DNA from 3 places in the Novosphingobium sp. BL-S-34 genome. Region 2 is predicted to be linked to each of the others. Evidence: riboswitches for the same ligand, from Rfam matches in the RefSeq annotation. Region 2 holds a riboswitch; each other region holds the start of a gene.
What was found. A riboswitch is a leader RNA that binds a small molecule or an ion and turns the genes downstream of it on or off. The one in region 2 is predicted to bind cobalamin.
Positions count from the first base shown of each region.

Region 1: another riboswitch for cobalamin. It lies ahead of AC1VV3_RS14060 (TonB-dependent receptor domain-containing protein); the one in region 2 lies ahead of AC1VV3_RS22780 (TonB-dependent receptor plug domain-containing protein).
Region 3: another riboswitch for cobalamin. It lies ahead of AC1VV3_RS12825 (TonB-dependent receptor plug domain-containing protein); the one in region 2 lies ahead of AC1VV3_RS22780 (TonB-dependent receptor plug domain-containing protein).

Region 1 covers NZ_CM166472.1:2,949,441-2,956,178, reverse strand. Annotated here, with positions in the region: gene AC1VV3_RS14075 (ABC transporter ATP-binding protein) at 150-929, opposite strand; gene AC1VV3_RS14070 (FecCD family ABC transporter permease) at 926-1,894, opposite strand; gene AC1VV3_RS14065 (ABC transporter substrate-binding protein) at 1,891-2,934, opposite strand; gene AC1VV3_RS14060 (TonB-dependent receptor domain-containing protein) at 2,931-4,751, opposite strand; cobalamin riboswitch at 4,851-5,062, opposite strand; gene AC1VV3_RS14055 (cell wall hydrolase) at 5,299-6,480, shown strand; gene AC1VV3_RS14050 (hypothetical protein) at 6,648-6,738, shown strand, end outside.
Region 2 covers NZ_CM166473.1:2,070,577-2,077,314, reverse strand. Annotated here, with positions in the region: gene poxB (ubiquinone-dependent pyruvate dehydrogenase) at 1-1,383, opposite strand, end outside; gene AC1VV3_RS22785 (AsmA family protein) at 1,609-3,699, shown strand; cobalamin riboswitch at 3,848-4,089, shown strand; gene AC1VV3_RS22780 (TonB-dependent receptor plug domain-containing protein) at 4,289-6,346, shown strand; gene AC1VV3_RS22775 (PepSY domain-containing protein) at 6,351-6,738, shown strand, end outside.
Region 3 covers NZ_CM166472.1:2,671,399-2,678,136, reverse strand. Annotated here, with positions in the region: gene cobT (nicotinate-nucleotide--dimethylbenzimidazole phosphoribosyltransferase) at 1-573, opposite strand, end outside; gene AC1VV3_RS12830 (DUF1636 domain-containing protein) at 570-977, opposite strand; gene AC1VV3_RS12825 (TonB-dependent receptor plug domain-containing protein) at 977-2,926, opposite strand; cobalamin riboswitch at 3,100-3,290, opposite strand; cobalamin riboswitch at 3,370-3,593, shown strand; gene AC1VV3_RS12820 (cobyrinic acid a,c-diamide synthase CobB) at 3,767-5,089, shown strand; gene paoC (aldehyde oxidoreductase molybdenum-binding subunit PaoC) at 5,079-6,738, opposite strand, start outside.

The DNA of each region.
Region 1 (6,738 bases), on a different replicon from region 2:
CTCGGCGCATTCCGGCGTCATGAGGCTCGTAAGGGACAAGGGGGGAGCAATGGCTGCCCGATGGTCCGTCGCACGCGACGTCAGCGTGGACGGTGATAGACGATATTTGCGGAAAATGCAATTATAACCCGCGGCCGCATTCCCGCGCGCTAGAACTGCTGCCGGAAATCCACGGCGAGCGGCGCCGGGGCGCCGATCGAGAGGGCGCGTTCGCCGGGGTCGCCCAGCCAGTGCGCGGGGCAGTTCCACACGCGGGTGATGACCTCGCGCGAGAGGGCCATTTCCGGCGGGCCTTCCGCCTCCACCCGGCCTTTCGCCAGCACCAGCACCTGGTCCGCATGGTTCATCGCCGTCGCCAGGTCGTGCAGCACAAGGACGACGCCGCGCCCCGCCCGCGCCTGCTGGCGAAAGCGGTGCATCAGCGCCGCACCATGGGCCAGGTCGAGGTTCGCGAAAGGCTCGTCCGCCAGCAGCCAGCCGGGCTGGGTCGCCAGGACGCGGGCCATCAGCGCCCGCGCGCGTTCGCCGCCGGACAGGGTCGAGACCGGGCGGTGGCGCAGTTCCTGAAGATCCATGGCGGCGATGGCGTCCTCGATAGCGTCCTGCGTTTCGGCAGCGGGCGCACCGCGCCAGGGCAGGCGGCCGAGCGAGATCAGCACTTCCACCGAGACATCCCAGGCCACTTCCGGCGTCTGGGGCAGATAGCCGATCCACTGCGCGCGCTGGGCCAGCGAGACCGCCGCCAGCGCCCGGCCGCCCATGACCGCCCTGCCCGCATCGGGCTTGAGCAATCCGGCGATCACCGAAAGCAGCGTCGATTTGCCCGCACCGTTGGGCCCGCAGATCGCCGTGATCATGCCGCGGCGGCAATTGAGGGATACCCCGTCGAGCCGCCCGGCGACCGTGACGTTGTCGGCGCCGAAGCTCATGCCACCATGCCCCGGCGCATCTTCAGCAGCAGGCGCAGGAAGAACGGCGCGCCCAGCAGGCTGAGCGCGATGCCCAGCCGCAGTTCGCCGCCGGACAGCGGCATGATCCGGCAGATGCAGTCCGCCACCAGCAGCAGCAGCGCCCCCGCCAGCGCCGAAGGCACGATCAGCGACGAGGGTTTGCGGTCGGTCATCGGGCGCACGAGGTGCGGCACCATCAGGCCGACGAAGCCGATGATGCCGGCTACCGCCACCCCCGAACCGACGACGAGGCCCACGCCCAGGATCAGCAGGGCCTGGAGCCGCAGCGGCTCCACGCCCAGCGAGCGCGCGGCCATTTCGCCCAGGGTCATCGCGTCGAGATCGCGTCCCGCCGCCAGGATGACGCCGATCCCGGCCAGCGTCAGCGGCGTGGCGATCCAGACCTCGCGCCAGGAGCGGTCGGCCAGCGAGCCCATCATCCAGGTGACGATCTCGCTCATGGCGAAAGGCGAAGGCGTCAGGCTGATCGCCAGGCTCATCAGCGCGCCGGCGAGACTGGAGACCATGAGGCCGGCCAGGGTGAACAGCGCCACGCCGCCGCCGCGTCCCGCGATCAGCGCCAGCAGCGCCATGGCGCCGCCCGCGCCGATCAGCGCGAAGAGCGGCAGCATCCACGGCGCCGAAGCATAGCCGGTCCAGAAGCTCAGCACGGCACCCAGCGCCGCGCCCGGCGCGATGCCGAACAGGCCGGGATCCGCCAGGGGGTTGCGCAAATACCCCTGCATGGCCGCACCCGCCGCGCCCAGCCCAGCCCCCAGCACCAGCGCCAGGACCGCGCGCGGCAGGCGAAGCTGAAGCAGGATGACCGAGGCGCTGTGCAGTTCCGGGGCGAAAGGATTGATCCACACCCGCCCGGCCAGCAGGGACAGCGGCACCGCGACGACGAGCGCGAGGACCAGCAGCAGGACGAAACGCAGGTTCATGGTCTTGCGGAAACGATCCGCCCGGTGGCTTTTGCGGGGGCCGATGCGGGGCCTGTTGCGGTGCCTGTCGCGGGGGCTGTTGCGGTGCCTGCCCCGTGGGCCGGCGGCATCTCCGTTTCCGCAAGCGCGCGGCGCGCGGCGGCCAGTTCGTCCAGCGCACGCGGGATGGTCGCCCCGCCGCACCAGAGAATGGAGCGGCTGAGCAGGAAACGCCGGGTACTGGTCAGCGCGGAGAGCGCCGGATGATGCAACATTCGGTCCTCCTCGGCGAGCGGATCGCCCACCGCGAAGACCACGCGCGGAGGGTCCGCCAGCACGTGCTCCAGAGGCAGGTAATCGGCCTGGGAAAGGCCCCGCGCGCCGGCAATATTCGTAAAGCCGGTGTGCTTCATCATGTCAACGATCAGGGTCTGGTCACCCGCCACCAGTCCACCGGATTCCCACACTATTGCCGGAAGAAGCGCTGAGCCCGGCGGCGGTGCATCGCGGCGCACGGCGGCGTCGATGCGGGCCACCAGCCTTTCGCCCAGCGCGGCATGACCCGCCAGCCGTGCCAGCGTGCGGACCTGTTCGCGCGCGGCTCCCAGGTCCGAGGCGATCGGCATCTTCACCAGCCGGTAGCCGAGGCGCCGGAATGCCGCCTCGCTCGCGGGGTCGAGGAATGCGCTGGCGACGACCACCCTGGGATGGATCGTCGCCACTTCCTCCACCGTCCCCGAGATCGCCCGGTACCGGCGCGCGCGGGCGATCGGCATCGAACTGCTCTCGGGATCCTGGCTATAGCTGGAGATCGCCAGCAACTGCCCCGGATCCGTCACTTCGGCCAGGATGGCGTCCGTGCAGGGGTTGAGCGAGACGATGGTGGGGCGCTCCGCCCCGCTCTCGCCGTGGCCCGGTACCGCGGGGGCGGCCTCGGTGGTGTCACCGCCCCCGCAGCCCGCCAGCGCCGCCGAGCCAGCCAGAGCCAGCACGACAAGGAACCGGCGGGCCTTGCGCCTGCCCCGTCCAACCGATGTCGTCAGGGCAGACGACAGGATCACATCTTCACCCGCACCCCGGCATAAGCCGCGCGGCCCGGGGTGCCATATGTCCGCACCACTTCGTAGTGTTCGTCGAACAGGTTCTCGACACGGCCGTAGACCTGGATGTTCTGCGTCACGTCGAAGGCGCCGCGCAGGCCGACGACGACATTGCCGCCGAGGTAGTAGGTATTGGCGATGTCGTCATAGCGACCGCCGCCCACGCGCAGGTCCGCACCGAGGCGGAAGCCGTCCGACCAGTGCTTGTCCAGGCTGGCATAGAGGTTCGTCTTGGGACGGCGAGCGAGGCGCGTGCCGGTCACCTCGTTGGTGGCGTCGAGGTAAGTGGCCGAAAGGCTCATGTCGAAGCCTTCCCAGTCGCTCACCTGCATGCCCAGTTCCACGCCCTTCGCCCGCGCGCGGCCGACGTTGTAGTAGTTGAAGGCGGTCAGGTCGTAATCGATCAGGTTCTTCGTCTTGCGGTCGAAGTAAGTGACCGAGAACGTGCCGTGGCCTTCCGCAAAGGGCTGCTCCACGCCGACATCCCACGACTTCGACGTCTCGGGATCGAGCGCGCGGAAGCCGGAATTGGAATAGAGCTGGTAGAGCGACGGCGCCTTGAAGCCCTCTCCATAGCTGGCGCGCAGGATCGGCGCTTCCTCGCTGCCCCCGATCACCCAGGCACCGTTGGCCGAGAAGGTGGTCTTGTGGCCGAAGTCCGAATTGTCGTCATAGCGCAGGCCGCCGTTCAGCGTCAGCCCGGTGACGGGGCGCAGGGTCAGCATGCCGAAGTAGCTGTCGATCGAGGTCGAATCCTTCGAGCCGTAATTGTCGGAGAACTTCTGCTTCTCCGTCTCGGCACCGACGAGAATGCTGGCCATGTCGATGGGGGTGTAGGAGACCTGACCCTCGAAACGGTCGGCGCGGCCATTGGTGGTGTAGGGACCGAAGACGGCATCGTCCGAGATGCGGCGCGTATCGGTGAGGCCATAGCCCAGGCGCGCGCTGAGGCGGCCGTCCAGCCCCTTGTAGCGCAAGTTGGCATAGCCCACGGTGTCGCGCTTCAGGCCCACGTTCAGGGCATCGGCGCCGGTGTTGTCGTAATCGTAATTGGCCTTGGTCCAGTACGTCCCGGCATCGGCGGAAAGACCGCTCACCAGCTCCACTTCGGCGCGGGCGTTGGCGCTCTTGCTCTCGAAGCCGTCCTTCTCCTGGCCGCCGAGGCGCTCGTCGAAAGCGGAGTAGCCGTCGCCCTTGAGCCAGTTGCCGCCCAGCGTCAGGCCCACCGGACCGACCTTGCCCGCCGCCGAGGCGCCGAGCTGCTTCTGGTCGCGCCAGCCGTATTCGGCCTGGCCGCGCGCGGTCCACTGCTCGGTCGGGCGCGCGGTGATGAGGTTGATGACGCCGCCGATCGCGCGGCTGCCCCAGAGCACGCCGGACGATCCGCGCACCACTTCGATGCGGTCAAACTGGCCGACGGTCAGGCTGCCGAAGTCGAAGCCGCCGCCCACGTCGCCGGGATCGTTGATGCGCACGCCGTCGATCAGCACAAGGCTCTGCGCGTTCTCGGCGCCGCGGATGAACACGCTGGCCGGCTGGCCGAAACCGCCCGACTGGGCGAACGTCACGCCCGGCAGGCGGGCCAGGATGTCGGTCGCGGTGACCGCCTGGGTGCGCTCGATATCCTCGCGGGTGATGACCGAGACGGACTGGCCGATCTCGCTGGTGGGGGTTTCGGTGCGCGTCGCGGTGACGACGATACTATCGATTGCGGCTTCATCCGCGAAAGCGGGGGTCGAGACGGCAAGAGCCGTCCCCAGCAGAAACAGGTACTTCACGCGTATTCCTCCAACCTGAACGACTTTGCCGTCCATGGCGGAGACGCGCGCTTTTCCTCATGCGCGTGCTCGCTGCATGCCGGGACACCCCGCCCGGCTGCGGAACGACCGTCAAAGGCAGGTCTCCTGGCTCCCGAATCTTCGCGCCGCCTGCCGCCTTCCCGGTGTGACCCAGTGGCATAGCGTGGCAGGGGCGCTCCCCGGTTACAGTTGCGGGGGCAGCTTCGGACTTGCGCCGAAATTCCCACCAGGGTTCCCTTTTCACGAAACCCGGGGCCCGGCTCCGGGCCACCCATGACGTCGCGAGTGCCGATACTGGGCAGTGGGGGGATTGGCAAGCGGCGCAAAGGGCGGCGCGGCGGTATCGCCGGGGAAGATCGCAAACAAACTCTTAAGCGATTCAGCCTATCGCTGCCCGCTGTACCGCTTCGGGACGCGCCGATTTCCAGGGATGCCGCGCCCGGCAAAGCAGGTTAGGCGCAAGATGCGCGATGACCCGATGGAACGCGAAATCCGCGCTGGCCGACGATGCGCCGAAAGGACCCGAGTGACCGCTGCCGCCCTTCCTGCCTGCACCGAAACCTGGGAGCCGCGCCCCCGCGATTTCCAGGGCCATTTCGTGCGCGGCGGACGCAAGCGGCTGCAACGCAGGCGGCGGCGCTGGACGCTCGGCTCGGCCGCGCTCGTCGCCGTGGCCCTGCCTGCCTTCGCCGCGCCTTCCTTCGCCCCGGCCGAAGCCTGGGACCGCCTCACCGCCTCCGGGACGGAAACCGGCGGCGCGCCCGTTCTGCCCATGCCCTTCGAGCAGGCCGGCGCCAGCTTCCCCGGCTCTGCCTATTACTATCTCGAAGCCGAACAGCCCGTGCTCAAGATAGGCGAAGGCATCCATTCCGACGCGGATGACGGAACCAGCGGCCCCGGCCCGGTCGCCCGCGCCCTGCGGATCGACAATTCCGGGGTGGACCGCAGCCGCGCGCTCCAGTGCCTGACGGCGGCGATCTATTACGAAGCCGCCAGCGAGCCCGACGGCGGCCAGCGCGCCGTGGCCCAGGTCGTGCTCAACCGCGTGGCCCATCCGGCCTATCCCAAGACCGTCTGCGGCGTCGTCTATCAGGGTTCGGAGCGGCCGACCGGCTGCCAGTTCTCCTTCGCCTGCGACGGATCGCTGGCCCGCGCGCCGCAGCGCTTCTTCTGGCAGCGTGCCGAATCCGTCGCCCGTGCCGCGCTGTCCGGCGAAGTCTATACGCCGATCGGGCTGGCGACGCATTATCACACGATCCAGGTCAATCCCTACTGGGCCCCGAGCCTGCACTATCTGACCACGATCGGCGCTCATCGCTTCTATGCCTTCAACGGCGCCGCGGGCCGCCCTGCCGCGTTCCGCTTCGCTTATTTCGGCGGCGAGCCGCTGGCCGCCCCGCATCGCCGCGACGAGTCCGCCGCCTCGGCCCTCGCCACCGCCGCGCTGGACCCGCTGGCCGTGCAGCGCAGCTTCGGCACCGCCGAGGCGCTCCGCCCCGGGCAGGCCGCTGCGCCTTCGCCCGCCATGCCCTCCGCCACCCCTTCCACGGGTGCGGAGCGCGCGCCCGTCTATGCCAGCGACGTGCGGGAACGCGGGGGCGAGTCGCTCTACAAGGCCAGCAACTTGCCCGAGACCCAGGGCGTGCGGCCGGAATATGCCAATTCGGGCAAGTGGATCGCCCAGCCGCGTCAGGAGCAGGCCCGCTGAGGGCAAGTTGGCGCCTTTAGCGATCCGGCGCTTTCATCAATTCGTCACGGGAACGACTGCAAGGTTTCAGCAACCATAGCCCCACACCAAGACTTAGCGGCTTCATCCTATAATACCGGGAGAGACGCCAAGCCCCCGAGCGTTTCCAACAAGAGGCTCGCTTTACCATGGCAATCCGCTTTTCCGCCGCCCGGGACGTCTCCTGCCCGGTGATGGTGCGAGCGCTGTGCCCGTCGGTTTCGCTCTGCGCGGTGAACG
Region 2 (6,738 bases):
GATCTTGGCGGGAAGGCGGTACTGGCGCAGCGTCAGCAGGTCTCCCATCAGCATGGCGAACCCGCCGTCCCCCGATAGCGAGATCACCTGCCGACCGGGAAAGGCGCATTGCGCGCCCAGCGCCATCGGCATGGCATTGGCCATGGAGCCATGCCAGAGTGAGCCGATCAGCCGCCGCTTCCCGTTCATCCGCAAGTAGCGCGCCGCCCATACTGTGGGCAGGCCGACATCGAAGGTGAACACGGCATCCTCGGAAGCCAGGTCGCTGAGCGCCTTGGCCACTTGCTGCGGATGGATCGGCGTCTTGCCCGGCTTGCCTTCGGCCAGCCCGTCCAGGTCCTTGCGGGTGCGGCGATAGTGCTCGACCGCCTTGTCCAGGTGCTTGCGATCCGGCTTGTCCGGCAGGCGCAGCAGCAGCGCGCGGATCGTCGCCCCCACGTCTCCCACCACGCCCAAGTCCAGAGAGGCCCGGCGGCCGAGCTGGCCGGGCCGGATGTCGACCTGCAGGGTCCGCACATCGGAGCCGGTGGGGTAGAACTGGCGATAGGGAAAGTCCGTCCCCAGCATCAACAGGATGTCGGTATCCATCATCGCGTAGTAGCCGGAGGAGAAGCCGATCAGCCCGGTCATGCCCACGTCGTAGGGATTGTCGTACTCGACGTGCTCCTTGCCTTTCAGCGCGTGGACGATCGGCGCCTTGAGCTTTTCCGCCAGCGCCAGGAGTTCGTCGTGTGCGCCTTCGCAGCCCGAGCCGCAGAGCAGGGTCACGCGCTTGTCCGGCTCCAGCATGGCCGCCAAGGCATCGAGCTGCGCCTCTTCGGGCACGACCACCGGCGGCTTGGGCAGCAGGCCCAGCGGCTTGGGCCAGGCCTCGTTGGCGGCGGGCTTCAGCGCCACGTCTCCGGGGATGACCAGGACGGAGACGCCCCGCTCGCCGATGGCGGTGCGGATCGCGATTTCCAGGCTGCGCGGCATCTGCGAAGGATCGGAAACCAGCTCGCAGTAATGGCTGCACTCGCGGAACAGCTCCTGCGGATGGGTTTCCTGGAAATAGCCCGAGCCGATCTCGGGCGAAGGGATCTGGGCGGCGATGGCCAGCACCGGCACGCGGGAGCGGTGGCAGTCGAACAGGCCGTTGACGAGGTGCAGGTTGCCCGGCCCGCAGCTTCCCGCGCAGACCGCGATGCTGCCGGTCAGATGAGCCTCGGCGCCGGCGGCGAAGGCGGCCACTTCCTCGTGGCGAACATGGATCCATTCGATCCGGCCATGGGCGCGGATGGCATCGGTCAGCCCGTTGAGGCTGTCACCGACCACACCGTAGACTCGTTTGACACCGGCGGCTTCCAGCGTGGCAATGAATTGTTCGGCAACGTTCCTGGCCATGTTTCACCTCGTGTCGGGACATCGAATGGGGCACCGAAGGGTTCAAACCCCTCTCCCGGCGAAGGGTGCCACGAAGCTGACAGTTTTCGGCGCCTGCGCAACCATGCCAAGGTATGACGTGCCGTTCCCTCCGCCCCATTGGGCTTTTTCGGGGATTTTTCGCCGGGACGTGCGGGACTTGCGCCTTGCCGGGAAACCAAACGGCCCGTCGGCGCTTAGGCCCACATGGATGCAGCGGCGCAGATCGATGTGCAGGACCATGCACGGGAAGAGACGGGGCATCGCCCCCCGGGCAAGCGGCCGGATCGCACCCGTCTGCTGCGCATCCTGCGCAATGTGCTGATCGCGATCGTCGCGCTGGTATTCGCGGCCTGGCTGGTCCTCTTCATCACCAAGGGCCGGTTCCTGAAGCACCCCTTCGAACGCATCGCCAGCTCGGCCGCCGGGCGGCAGGTGCGGGTGGGCGGAGACTTCCAGCTCTTCTTCGCACCGCTGCGCATCAAGTTCCTGGCCGATGGCCTGAGCGTCTCCAACCCGGAATGGGCGGGCCGCCCGCAGATGTTCGCCGCCCGCCATATCGAGGCGCGGATCGCCCCGCTTTCCTTGCTGTTCGGCCGTCGCCACGTGCATACGCTGGACCTTCAGGGCGGCGCCGTGGACCTCGAATGGGACAAGGCCCATGGCCGCAACAGCTGGACTTTCGGCAGCGGCGGCGGGGGCAAGCCCTTCGAGTTCCCCCGGATCGACCGCGCCACCATATCGGACACCCGCGTCCGCTATCTCGACCCGCAGATGCCGCTGCTTGCCAATCTCGTGGTCGATCCCGTCACTTCCACCGATGCGAAGATCGGCAAGGCTGTCTCGCTGCGCGGCGACGGCACCTTGCGCAGCACCCCGTTCCGCGTGAGCGCCCGGCTGCTCTCCCCCGACGCCACCGTCAATCGCGGCAGCAACGCGCTGGAACTCACGGCCTGGGCGGCGAACAACCAGGTCGACGTCTCGGGCACCCTCCCCTCCATCGCCGATTTCGAGGACGTGCCGCTCAAGGTCCGCGCCCGCGGGCGCGACTTGTCCGAACTGCTGGGCATCATCGACGTCGCCATTCCCCAGACCCGCCGCTACGCACTGAAAGCGCAGCTGGTGAAGGACGGGGAGACCTATCGCTTCACCGGCATGACCGGCACGTTCGGCCAGTCCGACCTTTCGGGCAAGCTGACGGTGACCAATGCCGAGCGGCTGCGGCTGGATGCCGTGCTGGCGACCAGGCGGCTGGACATCGTCGATGCCGCGCCGTTCATCGGCTACAACCCGGACATCGTGGCATCGAAAGGCGCCGTGGCCGCAGCCGCCGCCACCGGGGCGGGCGCCCAGCGCGTCCTGCCGGACGCCGCCCTGCCGGTGGAGACGATGCAGCGCTTCGACGCCGGGCTGGACTGGAAGGTCGGCGTGGTCCGCTCACGCAATGTGCCGGTGCAGAACATCGCCCTGAAGCTCTCGCTCGACCGGGGACGACTGGCCCTGTCGCCGCTGACATTCTCGATGGCGCGCGGCGATGTCGCCTCGGACCTGGTGTTCGACACGCGTCAGCGCCCCTCGGCCGTAAGCTACGACATTCGCCTCAAGTCCACGCCGATGGGCCGTCTGCTGGCCGGCTACGGCGTGGTGGAATCAGGCACGACCGGCACGATCGGCGGCCGCATCAAGCTGGAAGGCCGCGGCGACACGATCCACGATTCGCTCGCTTCGGCATCGGGCCGGATCGCCTTCATCATGCCCCGCGGTACGTTCTGGACGCGCAACGTGCAGCTGGCCGAGCTGGACCTCGGCACGTTCGCCTCCAAGATGTTCGAGGGCAAGCTGAAGAAGCCCGTTCAGCTCAACTGCGGCCTGGTGGCCTTCACGGTGCGAGGCGGCACGGCGGCGGCCGACCCGATCCTGATCGACACGTCGAAGAACGTCATCACCGGGCGCGGCGGCTTCAGCTTCGACACCGAGGCGCTCGACATGGGATTCCGCGCGGATGGCAAGAAGTTCAGCCTGTTTTCCGGGCAGTCGCCCGTCGGCATCGGCGGCCGCTTCGCCAATCCCTCCCTCCAAGTGATCAGCCCGCAATTGCTCGGCCGCGCCGGAGTGGGTCTTGGACTGGCCGTGGCGGCGACGCCGGTGGCGGGGCTACTCGCCTTTGTGGACGTGGGGGATGCCAAGTCCGCCGCCTGCGGCCCGGTGCTGTCGGGCGCCAATGCGCAGTCCCAGCGCACCGCCAAGGGCAAGCCGCGCGACGACGTCGGCTCCGGCCGTCCCGACAAGAACGACTGAGTTTCCTCCGCCGCGATAGCTCCGGCCGGAACGGACGTGAACCGGAACGGGCGCGCTCCGGCCGGCTTCGCCCACACGAACACATCCCGCTTGCACAGGGCGCACGCCCCGGCTAGCTCATCGCGTCCGCCATTTCCGCAAGGATGGCGGGCAATGATCGCGCTGGTGCCTCGAAAGAGGCTTAATAGGGAACACGGTGAGAGAGGCTTCCTCTTGAAACCGAGGCTGTCCCTGCAACTGTAAGCGGTGAGCGCGATGCACATCACGCGGCCGGGCAATGCCCCCTGCCGCAGCCACTGGGCCGGACGCTAAATCCTGCGAGGCCTGGGAAGGCCGTGCATCGAGCGATGACCCGTGAGCCAGGAGACCTGCCAGCGTACGGTCGCTCTTGCTTTGGTCCAGGGGATGGCCGGGGCACGGTGATTTTTCCGTCTGAGCGACGAACCAGCGGCAAGGGCCGCACGGTGCGCTGAGCGGTCGTCCCGAATCCGGGCGCCCGGCCGGTCGACGCGCCGGTCGTTCGCGGGCCTGGGTTCGCGAGCGGCAGACCCTTGCCAAAAGCTCGCTTGGCGCCCGGCAGGGGAATGAAATGAAGATCGCAACCGTTTCGCACGCGGCGCTTGCCGCGGTGCTGACTCTCGCCTGCGCCGCGCAGGCCCGGGCCGCGGATGGCGGGAAGGTCGAAGGCCGGAAGGTCGAAGGCCGGGAGGCCGATGCCGCAGAGGCGGATGGCCCTTCGATCGTCGTCACCGGACAGAGCCTGGAAGAGACGCTGCCGCAGGAACTCTCCCGCTACGGCAACGACGTCGTCACCGTCGATGAACGGCAGATCCGCAACAGCGGCGCGGTGGACGTGACCAAGGCGCTGGACCAGGTACCGGGCCTCTACGTGCGCGGCCGCAATGGCCCGTTCACTTACGTAGACGTCTCGCTGCAGGGTTCGCGCACGCAGGACGTGCTCTGGACGATGGACGGCATCCGCCTCAACAACCGCCTGTACGGCAGCACCTCGCCCAACGACACGCTGCCCGCCAGCATGATCGAGCGGATCGAGGTCCTGCGCGGCGGAGAGAGCTTGTTCTACGGCACCCAGGCTTCGGCCGGAGTGATCAACGTGGTGACGCGCAGCTTTTCCGACGATCCGGGCGGCCAGGTCAATGCCTCGGTCGACAGCTGGGGCGGCACGACCCTGGACGGCTATGCGCGCGGCGCCCTGGGCGACCACCGCTTCGTGGCTTATGCCTCGCACAATCGCTCGGAAGGCTACCTGCCCTACAGCGCCTATCAGCCCAGCCTCACCGACCGGCACCTCGGCTACGACTTGTGGTCGGCCGGGCTCAAGTACCAGTACGGGCTGGCGCCGGATCTCGCGCTCAACGCGCAGTACCAGCATACCGAGGCGAAGCTCGACAACCTTGCCCCCACCCGCATTCGCGAGAGCCGCAATGACCGGAACGAGGAAGTGGCCAGCCTGCGGCTCGACTACACCGGCAGCGACACTGTGCAGTTCTTCCTGAAAGGCTATTTCCACGACTGGAAGACCGCCTACATCCAGATCCGCAATTCGCTGCCCGACCATCAGCCCCAGGTGATCTACCCCGCCGGCACCTTCTGGGGCTACCGCGACTGGGGCGGCAGCGCGGTGATGAAGCTGCATCTGCACCCCGGCCTGGAATACCTGCTGGGCTACGACTTCCAGAACTTCAGCGGCCGGGACGACGTGCTGCTGATCGCGCCGACCAGCGAGCAGGTCCACGCCGGGATCCTGCAGCTTCGCACCACCGACGAGATCTCGTCGAAGGGCCGCCTGGCGGCGGGCCTGCGCTACAATCGCACGGACGGCGCGCGCAAGACGATCTGGAACGTCTCGGGCCGCTACGACTTTGCCGAGGCGCTCTATCTGGAAGCCAATGGCGGCACGGCCTTCGTGCTGCCCGACGCCTCTCAGCTCTACGGCAACGACCCTTGCTGCGAGGTGGGCAATCCGAACCTCAGGGCCGAGCAGAGCCTTTCGCTCAACCTCTCGGCAGGCGGCATCCTGCCGCTGGGCGCGGCCTCGCTGGGCTGGAAAGGGACGTATTTCGACCGGCGCATCACGGACATGATCGACAGCGTCTACGACGATCCCGCCTTCCCCGGCGGCACTTACGCCAATCTCGACGGCAAGGTCCGCTCGCAAGGCGCGGAGCTGGAACTCGACGCGCGCTGGCCGGGCGGCTGGGGCATCTCGGCCAGCTACACATATGCCCGCGTGCGCGAAAAGGGCGCATCGACGCAGCTGGACCGCAACCCCAAGCAATATGCCAAGGCCGCCTTCTCCTATGCGCCCGAAGACCAGCCCTTCGGCGCGAGCCTCAACGCCAGCTGGATCGGCGATGTCTGGTCGACCGCATCCGGCGCGGGGCGGCGGAACTACGGCAACTACGCCCTGCTCGATGTCGGCGCTTATCTTTACGTCGACGGGGCGGCGCGGCGGAACCGCTTCGGCGTCAATATCGAGAACCTGCTCGACCGGGAATATGCCACGCGCGGCTACCTTTCGGCCGCGACCGACCAGGGCGTGCTCGATGGCAGCAACAGCCGCTTCCTCTATTTCAACCGGGGCGTGCCGCGCACGCTGCGGATGCAATACGGCCTGAGTTTCTGACGCCGTGGTCGCGCTCCAGCCTTCCAAGGCGCCCGGTAGCCTGCTGCCCCGCAGCTTGCTGCCGCGCCCCGTCCTCGTCCTTCATCGCTGGCTCGGCGTCTTCGTCGGGCTGCTGATGACACTCTGGTGCCTGTCGGGCTTCGTGATGATCTACGTGGACTATCCGAGGCTGGAGCCGGCAGCGCAGTTGCAGGGCCTGGCGCCGCTGCAACTGCCGCCCGGTCCGGTCTGGAACGATGCCGCGTGGGAAGAGGCAGGCCTCGCGCCAGACCTGCCGATCGCCTCTGCGCGCGTCGAGATGATGGCCGGCCGCCCGGTCCTGCGGATCGTTTCCGCGGCCACCGGCGACCGCCCCATCGCGCAGATGCAGGCCATGCCCGAAACCATCGACC
Region 3 (6,738 bases), on a different replicon from region 2:
GGTGCCGCGCCCTACCCAGTCGGCCGCAGCCCCGCCGAAGACCTGCGCCGCCAGCGCGGCCGCCGGGGTGGTATTGCCGATCCCCATTTCGCCCACGAAGAACAGATCGCTGTCCGCCGACACCGCGGCGGCACCGCGATCGAGAGCTTCGAGGCACTCGGCCTCGCTGAGAGCGGGCTCTCGCGTAATGTCTCCGGTCGGGCGGTCGAGATCGAGCGGGACGACCGAGAGCGCCGCCCCGCAGGCTGTCGTCAGCGCATTGATCGCCGCGCCGCCGGCCTCGAAATTGGCGACCATCTGCGCCGTGACTTCGCTCGGATAGGCGCTCACCCCGCGCGCCGCGACCCCGTGATTGCCCGCGAAGACCACGGCGCGGATCCGCTCGGCCCGTGGCCGGGTGCGCCCCTGCCAGCCGGCCATGAACACGGCGATGTCCTCCAGCCGCCCGAGCGAGCCCGCAGGCTTGGTGAGCGACGCCTGGCGCGCACGCGCGGCGGCCAGCGCGGGCGCGTCCGGTCCGGGCAGGTCGGCCAGGGCGGCGGCGAAAGCGGCGCGGTTCTCGAAGCGGATCATGTGCCCAGGTACCCTTCCGGCGGGGTGCGGGTGATGAAGTGGCCCTTCACGCCCTGCGGCCACTCGCGATAGGGCACCTGCCCCTCCTCGCTGGCGGCATGGCGCACCGCATATTCGAGGATCGCGCGGGCCGCCTCCGCATCGGGTGCGAAATCGCCGAGCACATAGCCCAGCTTGCCCGGCGCCCGGATCGCCACGGTGCAATGGCGCTGGCAGGCGAAGAGGCAGGGCATTTCCTGCACCGCCACGCCCTGGAGCGCGGGATCGGCAGCCTGCGCCGCGCGCATGGCCTCTGCCAGGACCGCACCGCCGCGCCGACCGTCCTCGTCCTCGCGGACTTCGGCGGAATGGCGGCAGGTGTTGCACACGACCACGGACGGGCCGGGTTCGACTGGAAGCAGCATCAGAACCGGCTCCTCAGTCCGAAATAGACGGTGCGGCCAAGCGTGCCGTAGCCGCTCACGGTTTCGTACTTCTGATCGCCCACGTTTTCGATACGTCCTTGAAGAATCAGGCCTTCCATGACCTGCCACTGCGCGCGCACATCCACCAGCCAGTAGTCGTCCAGCGTGGCGGTGCCGGTCGCCGCATTGAAGCTTTCACCCGAATAGCGCGCGGCCAGGCTGGCGCGCAGGCCCTGCGGCAGCGCCACGCCCAGCTCGGCATTGGCGAGATGACGCGGCACGCGCTGGAGCTGGCGGCCGTAAGTGCCGCTGCCTTGCGTGCGATCCTCTGCCGCGATCCAGCTGTAGTTGCCCTGGGCGAAGAGGACGCCCCATGTGGCCGACGCGGCGAGTTCCAGCCCGCGGGCATGGCTGGCCTTGACGTTGGCATAGTAGCCGAAGCGCGAGGTGCCCGTGCCGGGAACGTAGCAGATGTCCGGCAGGGTGCCGCTGGTGGGGCAGTAGGCAAAGTCGATCAGGTTGTCGGTATCGCGCTCGAACCAGGTCGCCGACAGGCGTAAGGCTTCGCCGAAGCCCTGCTCGGCGCCCAGTTCCCAGCCTTTCGCCTTCTCCGGCTTGAGATCGGCCACGCCGTACATGCTGAACAGCTGATAGAGCGAGGGCGCCTTGAAACCCTCGTCATAACTGGCACGCAGTATCGTGGCGCCGCCATTGGGGGTGTAGACCGCGCCCGCGCTGAACACCGTGTTGCCGCCGAAGCGCGACTGGTGATCGTAGCGCGCGCCGCCATTGAGCGTCAGCCCGGTGAGCGGGGTCACGCGCAGTTCGCCGTAGACGCTCTCGGTATTCGCCCGGCTGGGCACGAGGGCATAAGCCGCGGTGCTGTTCGCGGGCGAGGCGGTGGTCATCCGCTGTTCCTCGCGCTCGGCGCCGAACACGGCCTGGATGGCCTCGCTGAACGTGTAGGTGCCCTGGTACTCGAAACGGCGCACGCGGCCATGGGCGTCGAACGTCAGTTGGCGGACTTGCCGTGCGGGGTCGAAGTTCTCGCGGTCGGTCTCGGTCTGGAGCACGGCCACGCGGTTCGCCAGCCGGCCGTCCAGCAGCGCGAAGTTCACCCCGGCATAGCCCGACCATTCGCGCGTCCACCCATAGGCCAGGGAGTCGCCGGAGGTACCGTCGAACGCGTTCCGGGAATCCGACCAGTAGCCGCGCAGATCCAGCGAGATGCCAGGCGCGACGCGGTAAGTCATCGTGCCGCTGGCCGCGCTGCGCCGGTAGCCGTCGTCCTCCGTGCCATTCGCGCGCGCGGAGATGCCGTCCGTGGCGAAGCGCGAGGCGGCAATGCGCCAGTCGACGGCCTCGGAGGTGCCGCCAAGACCCACGCGGGCCGAGACGGTGTCATGGGTTCCTGCTTCCACCGCGAAGCTGCCTTCCAGCGGCGCGGCCGCGCGGCGGGTGCGGACGTTGACGACACCGCCGATGGCATCGCTGCCCCAGAGGATCGATTGCGGACCGCGCAGGATCTCGACGCGATCGGCATCGTCGACCAGGAAATTGGCAAAGCCATAGCCTCCCGCCGTCGATGAGGCGTCCGACAGGCGCATCCCGTCGATCACCATCACCGTCTGCCCGGCATCGGCACCGCGAATGCGCAGCGACGTGGTGGTGCCATAACCGCCGTTGCGCGACATGCTGATGCCGGGCGTGCGCAGCAGCACATCGGTCAGCGCGATCGGCTGGGCCGCAACGATCTGCGCCTCGTCGAGCACGGTGACGGTATCGGCCACCCGGTCGGCCGCAACGGGCGTGCGCAGGACGGTGACCACGATGCGTTCGTCCAGAGGCACTGCATCGGCCTCCTCGGCCAGGGCCGCGAGCGGGTGCAGCGCCCCTGCAAGGGCTAGCGCGAGAGCCAGGGGGCTGGCGGCGGGAATTCGGCAGTTCACGGCATGTCCTTCGCACGAGCATCGACCCGGCCGGGTCGGCACGCATGCGAAAGGCAGGGCCTCTGCCGCCCATGCAGCGGACGACGCCCCCTCCCGCGCGGCGCGTGCCGGCACGGCAATGGCTGTCGTTGCGCGAGGAATGGCCCCGTTCGCCCGGCTCACCCTGTCCGGTCGAAGAACGACGGCGTCAGGCAGGTCTCCTGGCTCACGGGTCAGTGCCGTTTCGGCCGCCTTCTCAGGGACTTGCACCCCCAATGGCGAATTGGCCGCACGGCTCGCCGCTTACAGTTGCAGGGGCAGCCCGGGCATTCACCCGCGTTCCCTTTTGATCCCCTTGCGGGGAACCTGTCGCTGGAGCGCCCCTATCCCGGTGGGGTGCCGCGTGCAAGAGCCCGGCGCTTGCGCGTGTCCTGCCCGCGCTTGCGCTCTCTGGCGAAGTGCCATAGGCCCGCCGGGCCAGGGGGGCCCGCAAGGGCTTAATCGGGAAGTCCGGGCCAGAGGGGTAATCCCGCTGGAATCCGGCACTGCTCCCGCAACTGTAACCGGGGATGCGCCCCGCCAGCACGCCATTGGCACCGCGCGGTGCCGAGAAGGCGGCGGAAGGCGCGCCGATTCCGAGAAATCGGGCCCAGGAAGTCAGGAAACCGGCCCCCAGCCGTCGATCCTTCGCGCGGGCGGGATGTACCGGGCGGACGGGGGCCATGCCCGATGCGGAGCGCTGCTCCCCGCGGACCCGGTCTTTCGCGAGACGACAAGCCGTACTTGCGCCCAGGAGGATCGAACCGCCATGCCGCCCTGCCCCTTCCGCCTTTCGGATACCGCTCCGTCCGGACGATATTCGTGCCTGCCCGCATGACGGCCTGCCCCGCCCTGCTGGTCACCGCGCCCTCGTCGGGACAGGGCAAGACCCTCGTCACCGCCGCGCTGGCCCGCCGCCACCGCCGCGCCGGGCGCAAAGTGCGGGTGTTCAAGTGCGGGCCGGACTTCCTGGACCCGATGGTGCTGGAAAGGGCCAGCGGCGCGCCCGTCCACCAGCTCGACCTGTTCATGTGCGGAGAGCGGGAATGCCGCGCCTTGCTGCACGAGGCCGCGCGGGACGCCGACCTGATCCTTGTCGAAGGGGCAATGGGCCTGTTCGACGGCACCCCCTCCTCCGCCGACATCGCCCGCCTGTTCGGTCTGCCGGTCATGGCGGTGATCGACGGCGCCTCGATGGCGCAGACGTTCGGTGCGCTGGTCCACGGCCTTTCCACCTACCGCGCGGACGTGACCCTGGCCGCCGTGCTGGCCAACCGCGTCGGCAGCGCGCGCCATGCCGAACTGCTGGAGCGCGGCATGCCGGGCGGGGTGGAATGGCTTGGCACCCTGCGGCGCGATGCCGGGCTCGGCCTGCCCGAACGGCACCTCGGACTGGTGCAGGCCGGGGAGGTGGCGGATATCGAGGCGCGCATAGACCGCGCCGCCGACAGTCTGCCGGAAACCGCGCTCTGGCTGCCCGAGCCGGTGCCCTTCCCCGCCCCGGAAGCCGCCGAAGCGCCGCCCTCCGCGCTGTCAGGCCGCCGCATCGCCATTGCCCGCGACGAGGCCTTCGGCTTCATCTATCCCGCCAACCTCGCATTTCTGGAACGGGCCGGGGCGCGGCTCGCCTTCTTCTCGCCGCTGCGCGATGCCGTGCTGCCCCCTTGCGACGGCTTGTGGCTACCCGGGGGCTATCCCGAGCTGCATCTGGACGCTCTTTCCGCCAATCGCCCGATGATCGCGGCGATCCGCGCCCACTTCCAGGCGGGGCGGCCGATCCTGGCCGAATGCGGCGGCATGCTTTACGCCTCCGAGAGGCTCGAAAGCACCGACGGCGCCAGTGCCGCCCTGCTCGGCCTGCTGCCTGCGCGGGCCGTGATGCAAGGGCGGCTGGCAGCGCTGGGCATGCAGGAGATGGAACTGGGCGGTCATGTCGCGCGGGGCCACACGTTCCACTATTCGCGGCTGGAAACGTCCCTTTTGCCCACCGTCAGCGCCGTCACGCCGGACGGGCGGCCGGGCGAACGCCTGTTCCGCCACGGACCGCTCACGGCCAGCTACATGCACTTCTACTTCCCCTCGGCGCCGGAATTGATCGCCGACCTGCTGACCTGCCAAACCGCCGACCTGGGATTCAGGCGATAGCCGGCAGTTTCGCAAGGTGCTTGTCCAGCGTGAGCGGATAGTCCCGCACGCGCACCCCCGTGGCGTTGTAGACCGCGTTGGCCACGGCCGCGCCGACGCCGCAGAGCCCGAGTTCGCCCACGCCCTTGGCCTTCATCGGCGAGACCTTGTCGTCCGCCTCGTCGAGGAAAACCACGTCCTGGTGCGGAATGTCGGCGTGGACCGGCACTTCGTACCCGGCAAGGTCGTGATTGACGAAGAACCCGAAGCGCTTGTCGACCGCCAGTTCCTCCATCAGCGCGCCGCCCACGCCCATGGTCATGGCGCCGATGACCTGGCTGCGCGCCGTCTTGGGATTGAGGATACGTCCGGCCGCGCAGACCGCCAGCATGCGTCGCACCCGCGTCTCGCCGGTATAGGCGTCCACGGCCGCTTCCACAAAGTGCGCACCGAAGGTCGACTGCTGGAACTTCTTGCCCAGATCGCCCCACTGCATCGTCTCTTCGGCAACGATCTCGCCAGACTTCGCCGCCTCGGCCAGGGCGGCGGAGCGGTTACCCGCGCGCACTTCGCCATCGGCGAATTCCGCGGTGGCCGGATCCATGCCGAGCCGCTGCGCCGCGGCTTCGCGCAGCTTCACGCAAGCCGCATAGACGCCCGACGTGGAGCTGTTGGCGCCCCATTGCCCGCCGGAGCCTGCCGAGGCCGGGAACGAGGAATCGCCCAGCTTCACGCGCACGTTCTCCACCGGCAGGCCCATCATCTCCGCCGCGGTCTGGGCGATGATGGTGTAGGAGCCGGTGCCGATGTCGGTCATGTCGGTCTCCACCGTGACCACGCCGTCGCTCGACAGCCGCACGCGGGCGGCCGATGTCATGTTGATGTTGTTGCGGAACGCCGCCGCCACGCCCATGCCGATCAGCCAGCGCCCGTCGCGCATCTTGCCCGGACGCGTCTGGCGGCGTTCCCAGCCGAAGCGCTTTGCACCGTCCTCCAGGCATCGCACGAGGTTGCGCTGCGAGAAGGGCCGCTCGGGATGCTCGGGATCGACTTGCGTATCGTTGAGCACGCGGAACCGCACCGGGTCCATGCCCAGCTTCTCGGCCACTTCGTCGATGGCGATCTCCAGCGCCATGAGGCCGGGCGCTTCGCCGGGTGCGCGCATGGCATTGGCTTCGGGCAGGTCCAGTTCGGCCAGCCGCAGGGCAGTGAGGCGATTGGCGCCGGCATAGAGCAACTTGGTCTGCTGCGTCGCCGATTCCGGGCCGCCGCCGGGAAGGTCGCCGGACCAGCTTTCATGGCCGATCGCGGTGATGCGCCCGTCCTTGCCGGTGCCGATGCGGATGCGCTGGATCGTGGCCGGGCGGTGCGTGGCGTTGTTGAGCATCAGCGGCCGCGGCATCGCGATCTTCACCGGCCTGCCGCAGGCCTTCGCGCCCAGCGCCGCCATCACCGCATCGGCGCGCAGGAACAGCTTGCCCCCGAAACCGCCGCCGATGAAGGGCGAGCGGACATGGACTTTCTCGGGCGGCAGCTTGAAGGTGGCGGCCAGCTCCTTCTTGTTCCAGGCGATCATCTGGTTGGACGTCCAGACCGAGAGCGCATCCTCTTCCCACCAGGCGATGGTGGCGAAAGGCTCCATCATCGCGTGGTTCTGGTCGGGCGTGGTG